2 linked regions of the Blastochloris viridis genome follow. The protein of the gene in region 2 interacts with the protein of the main gene of each other region in a pairwise test. Links are inferred from orthologs where the notes say so. Each region holds a gene or a part of one and is shown on either strand. Other genes may lie near its edges.

What was found. The genes of interacting proteins can lie anywhere in the genome.
Region 1: the proteins of BVIR_RS00230 (region 2) and BVIR_RS08260 interact in binary tests that used the Escherichia coli proteins (3 or more experiments, as listed by UniProt). The link is inferred for Blastochloris viridis from one-to-one orthologs.

The regions. Positions count from the first base shown.
Region 1 is NZ_CP012946.1:1,861,272-1,865,538, forward strand. Bases 403-3,327 are described here. They hold BVIR_RS08260 (single-stranded DNA-binding protein), read right to left. Parts: upstream 2,150-3,327; coding sequence 1,655-2,149; downstream 403-1,654. Other genes in these bases: BVIR_RS08255 (sensor histidine kinase), read right to left, coding at 403-1,514; uvrA (excinuclease ABC subunit UvrA), read left to right, coding at 2,658-3,327. Also shown: more of BVIR_RS08255, read right to left, coding at 1-402; more of uvrA, read left to right, coding at 3,328-4,267. UniProt on the Escherichia coli protein: Plays an important role in DNA replication, recombination and repair. Binds to ssDNA and to an array of partner proteins to recruit them to their sites of action during DNA metabolism. Acts as a sliding platform that migrates on DNA via reptation.
Region 2 is NZ_CP012946.1:42,347-46,670, reverse strand. What follows is about bases 494-3,475. They hold BVIR_RS00230 (primosomal protein N'), read right to left. Parts: upstream 3,081-3,475; coding sequence 906-3,080; downstream 494-905. Other genes in these bases: BVIR_RS00225 (helix-turn-helix domain-containing protein), read right to left, coding at 3,142-3,475. Also shown: BVIR_RS00235 (F0F1 ATP synthase subunit delta), read right to left, coding at 1-484; more of BVIR_RS00225, read right to left, coding at 3,476-3,726; BVIR_RS00215 (hypothetical protein), read left to right, coding at 4,144-4,324.

The DNA.
Region 1 (4,267 bases), 1.8 Mb from region 2 along the record:
ACGTCCCATCTGATGCGAATGCGACCGCCGGGCGTCGACAGCGCCCCGTGCTTGGAGGCGTTGGTGGCGAGTTCGTGCAGCGCCATGCCAATGGTCTGGGTGGCGTCCGGCCGCAGTATCAGGTTCGGGCCTTCGGCCGAAATGCGGTCGGTCGACGTCTCCACGAACGGGGTCAGCTGGCGATCGATCAGATCGGCCAGGGTGGCGCCTCTCCAGTCGTGCTTGACCAGAAGATCGTGCGAGCGCGCCAAGCTGGAAATGCGGTCGTCGAACCGGGCGCGAAAATCGGCGGGGTCCTGGGTGTACCGTCCAGTCTGCCGCGCCATCGACTGCACCACCGTCAGCAAGTTCTTGGAGCGGTGGGACAGCTCGCGCATCACGAATTTCATCCGCCGGGCGTTTTCGCGCAGCGATTCCTCGCGGGCTGCGATGGTGCGGGCGGCGTCGGCCAGCGCGGCGCGCACCACGTTGTCCTCCCGGATCAGGCTCGATTCGGGTGCCACCGGGGTTCCCACCGCGAGTGCCCGCGCCGCCTTCATCGTCCGCCGGGTCGAGCGGTTGATCAACCGGGCGGCGGCCACCGCCGCCGTGATCGACACGAGCGTGGTCAGCCCCAGCATGGCCAGCACCGCGTCGCGGCGCGCGCGGCTCGGTACCTCGATCAGTGCCTTCGGCACCCAGACGATGGCGTGCCAGCCGCACAGGCTCGAGCGGGAGAAGGCGGTGACGGACGGGCGTCCCTCCATGTCAACCGTTTCCAGCCCATGGTGGCGGACGGTGAGCAGGCCGATGAGGTTGTCCGACACGCTGCGCCCAAAAAACTCGTCGTGCCGCGACGCCCGCGCCACAACGCGCCCGTTGCCGTCGACCACTGTCGCGAACCAGCCGGCCGGGCGGTAGGTCTGCTGCACCACGTTGAGGATCGCGGCGGCGGGCGGCACCAACGTCAGCACGTAGCGCACCGCAAGGTCGGGGCCGGCCACCGGCACATGGACGCCAAACGACAACTGGCGGTCGTCGGCGACCGGGCCGAGATTGTCGATCTCGGCCTTGCCGGTGTTGAACACCCGCGCGATCGCCTCGCTGTCCGCGAACGGCGACGACGGCGTGTCCGGCCGCTCGCGTGTGTCGAACAGCTTACGCAACGCCGCGTCGAACAGCACGAAGTCGCCGCCCGCACGCCCGGCGATGGTGCGGGCCTGATCCTCAAACGTGGCAAGGTCCGGCGTCGATAGCAAGCGCGAGCCCGCCAGCATCTCGGCGGCGTCGCGGTAGCCCCTCAGCTCGCGGTCGACCGCCTGCGCCAGGGTGCGGGCGACGTCGCCGACGCGTTTGATCTCCTCGATCCGCTCGGCATCGTCCCAGCGCAGCACGGTATAGGTGCAGAGCGTGGCCAGCGGCGCCATCGACGCCAGCACCAGCAGCGCAAGCAGCCACGCCAGCGGAACGTCGCGCCGCCGCCGGGCAGGACCCTGAGCGGCGCTTGCGGGTTCGGCATCGTGCTTTGCAATCACTCCGCCCGGCCTCGTCTGGGGAATGCTATCCACAACCGATGCGCGTACTTTCCTCCTTCAGCGACTTTCACGCAAGGAGACGCTGGCGGCCCGAGCCAAGGACCTTGATACCTCCGGACCTCTTTGCATCCCCGATCCCGTCAGAACGGGATTTCGTCGTCCAGGTCGCTTGAATACTTGCCGCCGCCGCCGGAGGCCGCCGGGCGGGCGGCACCGCGGGCCGGCAGCGGGCTGCGCTGGCCGAAGTCGCCGCTGTCCTCGATCTCCGCGCCGCCACCGCCGCCGCGCCCGTCGAGCATCTGCAATTCGCCGCGGAAACGCTGCAGCACCACCTCGGTGGTGTACTTTTCCGCCCCCGCCTGGTCTTGCCATTTACGGGTCTGCAGCTGGCCCTCAATGTAAACTTTGGCGCCCTTCTTCAGGTACTGCTCGGCGACTTTGGCAAGCTGCTCGTTGAAGATCACCACCGAGTGCCACTCGGTGCGCTCGCGCCGCTCGCCGGTCGCCTTGTCGCGCCAGCTTTCCGAGGTCGCGATCCTGAGGTTGACCACGCTCTCGCCCGAGTTCAGCCGGCGGACTTCCGGGTCACGCCCGAGATTGCCGACCAGGATGACTTTATTGACGCTGCCCGCCATGGCTTTTGTGCCTTCCGCTGTGGGTTCTGTGCCGCCACCCTAGCCCGGCCATCCCGCAGATGCTGCCCCGGCCCCGCTGCTGTCCACAAGCGACGACGTTCCGGTTACGTTCTTAGCGCGGTGAGCGATGCGCAACAACTGGGATTCCCGGCCCGATATCGTCACCATGGCCACGGCCGGCAACGCCGCGAAACCCGAACGCATTGAAGCGGCGATGCGAACTGCCGATATCCTCGACTAGCACGCACCTGCGGGCGAACACGCGGAGAAGAAGCCTCGTCGTTCCATACCCGACCACGTCCAGCAGAAAGCCGAGGAATTCCAGCACCAATATGATAATTCCGTGCCCGCACCGCGCCGCCGACGAAAATACCACACCCACAGTCTGGCATATTGGCGTACGCCGGCCTAGGGTGTGTCCACGTTTTGTTCCTGCAAACTTGGCGATCGCCCGCCGACCTCTGCCGGCGGACGCGTCTGAGTTCTTGCTGCCACCGAGACCCCCCGCATGACTGCGCCCCGTTCCAAGCCCGATCCCGCCCGCATCATCTCGATCCGCGGTGCGCGGGTGCACAATCTCAAGAACGTCGATCTCGACATTCCGCGCGACAGGCTGGTGGTGTTCACCGGCCTGTCCGGCTCGGGCAAGTCGTCGCTGGCGTTCGATACCATCTATGCCGAGGGCCAGCGGCGCTACGTCGAGAGCCTGTCGGCCTATGCCCGCCAGTTTCTGGAGATGATGCAGAAGCCGGACGTCGACCAGATCGACGGCCTCTCCCCGGCCATCTCGATCGAGCAGAAGACCACCTCGAAGAACCCGCGCTCGACGGTCGGCACCGTCACCGAGATCTACGACTACATGCGCCTGCTATGGGCGCGGGTCGGGGTGCCCTATTCGCCGGCGACCGGCCTGCCGATCGAGAGCCAGACGGTGTCGCAGATGGTCGACCGGGTGCTGGAACTGCCGGTCGGCACGCGCCTTTTTCTGCTGGCGCCCGTCGTGCGCGGCCGCAAGGGCGAGTACCGCAAGGAGCTCGCCGACTTCCAGAAGAAAGGCTTCCAGCGCGTCAAGATCGACGGCGCGTTCTTCGAGATCTCGGAAGCGCCGGCCCTCGACAAGAAGCTCAAGCACGACATCGAGGTGGTGGTCGACCGGCTGGTGGTGCGGCCGGACATCGCCTCGCGATTGGCCGACTCGCTGGAGACCGCGCTCAAGCTCGCCGACGGGCTGGCGATCGTCGAGTTCGCGGACGCTCCCGCGTCCCATTCTTCACCTCCCCCCTTGCGGGGGAGGTCGGATCGCGAAGCGATCCGGGTGGGGGGCGACGAATCTAGGTCCACTGCCGGCACACCCCCCACCCCAGCCCTCCCCCACAAGGGGGGAGGGAGTGCGGATGCGCCCGATCCCCGGCGCATCCTGTTCTCGGAAAAGTTCGCCTGCCCGGTGTCCGGCTTCACCATTCCCGAGATCGAGCCGCGGCTGTTTTCGTTCAACAACCCGTTCGGCGCCTGCCCGGCGTGCGGCGGCATCGGCACCGAGCAGACCATCGACCCCGACCTCGTGGTGCCGGACACCGCGAAAACCCTGCGCCAGGGCGCCATCGTGCCGTGGTCGCGCTCCTCCAGCCCCTATTACGGCCAGACCCTCGACGCCCTTGCCCGTCATTTCAAGTTCAAGGTCACGGTGCCGTGGAAGGAGCTGCCGAAGAAGGCGCGCGACGTCATCCTCTACGGCTCGGGCGATGAGCCGGTCACCATCACCTATGACGACGGCATGCGCGCCTACGAGACGCGAAAGCCGTTCGAGGGCGTCATCACCAATCTGGAGCGGCGCTGGCGCGAGACCGAGAGCGAGTGGGCGCGCGAGGAGATCGGCAAATACTTCTCCGCCACCCCGTGCGAGGCCTGTGCCGGCAACCGCCTGAAACCCGAGGCGCTGGCGGTGAAGATCGCCACGTTCCACATCGGCCAGGTGGCCGAGATGAGCGTGCGCCGCTCGGCTGAGTGGTTCGAGGCGCTGCCGGCGCAGCTCAACACCAAGCAGAATGACATCGCAGTGCGCATCTTGAAGGAGATCCGCGAGCGGCTGCGCTTTCTGACCGACGTCGGTCTCGATTA
Region 2 (4,324 bases):
GTTTGACGGTAAGACCGCCGATGAGCGCCGGATCGACAGTGAGGTCGATCGCGACGTCCTTGCCGGTCACGGAATTGAGCGTTGCGGCCAGCGCCGCACGGTGGGTCTCGGACAGCGGCTCGGCCACCGTCACCTGGGCGCGAATCTCGCCACGGTGGCGCGCGACCCGGGCGCGGAATGCCCGCAGGATGTCCTGCACCGCGAACAGGCGGCGATTGGCGGTCACGGTCCGGAGGAAGTTGCCGGCAAGCCCGCCGATTTCCGCCTTCTCGAGCACCGCCGTCAGCGCCCGAAGCTGCTCGTCCGAGCCGTACACCGGGCTGCGGACAAGATACAGCAGATCGGCACTGGCACTGAGCAGAGCCTCGAAGCGGTCAATATCGGCGGAGACGGCATCGACCATGCCGGCTTCCAGCGCGAGTTCGAACAAGGCGGTCGCGTAGCGACCTGCCATGCCGGATACGATCGGGTCTTCGCCTTGCACGTCGCGTCTCGGGCTAATTCACAAGAGCGCCGCCAGCGCCAAGGCTGGCGCGCCGAAAGCCCTTGGATTCCAAAGGAACTCTGCCGAGGGTCAGGGATAACCGGCCCAACCCGTCAAGCCGGCCGGCTGAGTAGCACGACTGACCGGGGGCTGCAACACGACGGTGTGCCCAAATACTCGACGCGATCCCGGGCCATTGGTCGGATGCCGGCCGCGGCATTGGTTGCGCGCGTAACGTTGCCCGGAAACCGTCCTGTTCGCCGCTGCCGACCTCATGGCGCGACCTCATGGTGCGGAGGCGGCGAAGCCGCCGTCTCGACCCATCAGCTCGCCGCAACGCGCGTCAGCCTCGCCCGTCGCGACCGCCCTTTCAAGCCGCATCACGCGCGGTCAGACGAACGCCGCTCGCGTCCTCCGCCAGTCACGCGAAGCTCTGCGGGTCGACATCCACCGCCAGCGTCACGTTGCTCCGCGGCGGCGGCACCTTGGCCAGCCACTCCCGGACATAGTCGGATACGTTCACGGCCCGCGCGGCCCGCACCAACAGGCGCACCCGGTGGCGGCCGCGCAGCACCGCGATCGGCGCCTCGGCCGGCCCCAGCACCCGCACCCCGTCGCGGCTCGGGGCGGCGGCGGCGACGGTGCGGGCGTAGGCTTCGGCCGCCGCGGCATCGGCCGCCGCCACCAGCAAGGTGGCGAGCCGGCCGAACGGCGGCAGGCCGGCGCGCTCGCGGGCGGCGATCTCGGTATCGTAGAACAGCTCGCGGTCGCCGGCGATCAGCGCCGTCATCACCGGGTGCTTTGGCTGATAGGTCTGGATCAGGCCGCTGCCGTGGCCCGATTCGCGGCCGGCCCGGCCCACCACCTGGTGCAGCAACTGGAAGGTGCGCTCGGCGGCGCGCGGGTCGCCATGGGCGAGGCCGAGGTCGCCGTCGACGATCCCCGCCAGCGTCAGGCGCGGGAAGTGATGGCCCTTGGCGATCAGCTGGGTGCCGATGACGAGGTCGACCTCGCCGCGTTCGATCGCGGTGATCTCCGCGCGCAGCCGTTCGACCCCGACCACGAGGTCCGACGACAGGATCGACAGCCGGGCGTCGGGAAACCGCGCCTGCGCTTCCTCGGCCAGTCGCTCGACGCCGGGCCCCACCGCGACGAACGACTCCGCCGCCTGGCAGTGCGGGCACGCGGTCGGCCGCGGCATCGAGTAGCCGCAATGGTGACAGACCAGCCGGCGGCGGAAGCGGTGCTCGACCAGCCAGGCATCGCACGACGGGCAACGCAGGCGGTGGCCGCAGGCGCGGCACAGCGTCAGCGGGGCGTAGCCGCGGCGGTTGAGGAACAGCAGCGCCTGCTCCTGGCGGGCGATGGTCGCCTCGATCGCCGCCACCAGGCTGGGCGCGATCCAGCGGCCGCGCTCGGGGCCCTGGCGGGTCATGTCGATCGCCGTGATCTCGGGCAGCGCCGCGCCGCCGACCCGGCTCGGCAGGGCCAGGCGGCGGTAGCGCCCGCGCCTGGCATTGACCTCGCTTTCGATCGAGGGCGTCGCCGACGCCAGCACGATCGGCACCTCGGCCAGGCGGGCGCGCACCACCGCCATGTCGCGGGCGTTGTAGGCGACGCCGTCCTCCTGCTTGTAGGAGGCGTCGTGCTCCTCGTCGACCACGATCAGGCCGAGATCGCGGAACGGCAGGAACAGCGCCGAGCGGGCACCGGCCACCACCTGGGTGTCGCCGGCGGCGAGGCCGCGCCAGGTGCGCTCGCGCCGGCGCGGCGGTACCTCGGAATGCCACTCCGCCGGCCGCACCCCGAACCGCTTGACGAAGCGCTCGAGGAACGCGGTGGTCAGCGCGATCTCCGGCAGCAGCAGCAGCACCTGGCGGCCGCGCCGCAGCGCCGCCGCCACCGCCTCGAAATAGACTTCGGTCTTGCCGGAGCCGGTGACGCCGTCGAGCAAAAAGGTGGCAAAGCCGCCGCGCGACGCCGCTGCGGCCAGGCTCGCCGCCGCCTCGGCCTGGGTTGCGCTCAGCGCGAGGGCGGGATGGTCGGGGTCGGGCCGGGCCGCCGGCACCTCCGGTGCCAGCTCGACCGCCTCCAGCGTGCCCTCGTCGACCAGCCCCTCGATCACCGCCACCGACACCCCGACCTCGCGGGCGAGGTCGCTCTTGCCGTAGCTGAGCCCGCCCTCCAGCGCCGCCAGCACCCTGGCGCGCTGCGCGGTCATGCGAGCGGGCTCAGGCCCGGCGCGGCGGATGCCGGCGCGGGGCCGCGGCGGACCGAGATTTTCGTTGAGGCGCAGCGCCATGCGCAGCACGGCGCCGCGCGGCGCCACGGTGTAGCCGGCCACCCATTCGATGAAGTTCATCAGTTCGGGCCGGAACCCCTCGACCTCGACCCGGCCGTCGATCTTGCGCAGCTTGGCGGGGTTGGCAAAGCGCGGCGTGGCACCGAGCGACCACACCACCCCGGTCACGGTGCGCGGGCCGAGCGGTACGTGGACGAGGTCGCCGACCGCGACGGCGAGCCCGTCCGGCACGGCGTAGGAATAGGGCTGGTCGATGCCGAGCGGCACCAGCACTTCGGCGAATCGGGCGGTCATGCCATCATTTCGGGCTGCGCTCTGGGTGGCGCCACGCGGCGCGGCCGCGCCGCTTCGCCGATCAGATCGACGAAATCGAGACGATGAAGCGCGCGCTGCGCTGGTACGGGTTGCTGACCATCATGCCACAGCCCCGCGGCACGTGAATGCAGTCGCCCGCGTCCAGCGCATAGGCGGTCAGGCTGGCGCCGTCGTCAATGGCCAGCTCCAGCCTGCCGTCCAGCACCAGCACCTGATGCTCGGTGCTCTCGAACGGCGGATCGCGATAATCGCAGGCGGCGCCCGGCGGATATTCGATCTCGACCAGCTCGGTGAGGGCGCCGACGCCGTCGGGGGTCAGCCGGCGGCGGACGATGGCGGTTTCGGGATCGCGCCAGCTCGACTGCTCCGCCCGGGGGCTGACCCGCGACTGCACCGCGGCCGACAGCATCAGATCGACCATGCGCACGCCGAGCGCGACGCTGAGGCGGCGGACGAATCGGCCGGTGAGGCAGACGTTCCCGGTTTCGATATCGGACAGCGTGGCAAGGTCGATACCGGCGCGGCAGGCCAGATCGTCCAGCGTCAGGTCCAGTTCGAAACGCAATGTACGGATTCGCTCACCGACGATCCGATCCCAGTCCGATGAAGAACTGGTTGTCTTCATCTTTACACCCGCGCTGTCGTCCCGGCGTCAGGGGCCAATTTGACGAGGGTGGGCCCAATTTGACGATGATCGTATGATGCCATGAATCGCGACCACGCGCGTCTCGGTTCTCACGGTCGCCCCCGCTTGATATCGGCGACGCCAGCCCGTCGACAACCCGTTCGGCACGAGGCTGTCACCCATGTCATAGGCACAAACCGTCACCTATGTCTCCAGGCTGGACACAGCGTAGGCTGGCGGTCCCGGAGGGAGTCGAACCCCCGACCAACGGTTTAGGAAACCGCTGCTCTATCCTGCTGAGCTACGGGACCACGACGGCTTCCTACCACATCGCCCCCGCCTGCGCACAACCCTCGCCGTGGTCGTGCCGCACTGTCGCCCGAATGGGATTCTTTTTCTAGGGCGAGGGAGCATCCGATGGCGGCGGGGTGGACGGCCAACATCGCCCGGGCTGGGCGGCGGGTTCTGGCCATGGCGGCGGCGCTTCATGCCGGTGGCTGGCCGATGGCCGCCGCCGCGCAGACCGCCGCGGCCGACGCCGGCGCGGTCGCGGCGTGCGCGCCGCGGGTCGCGGTCCGCGGCCGGGTGGTGGCGGCAG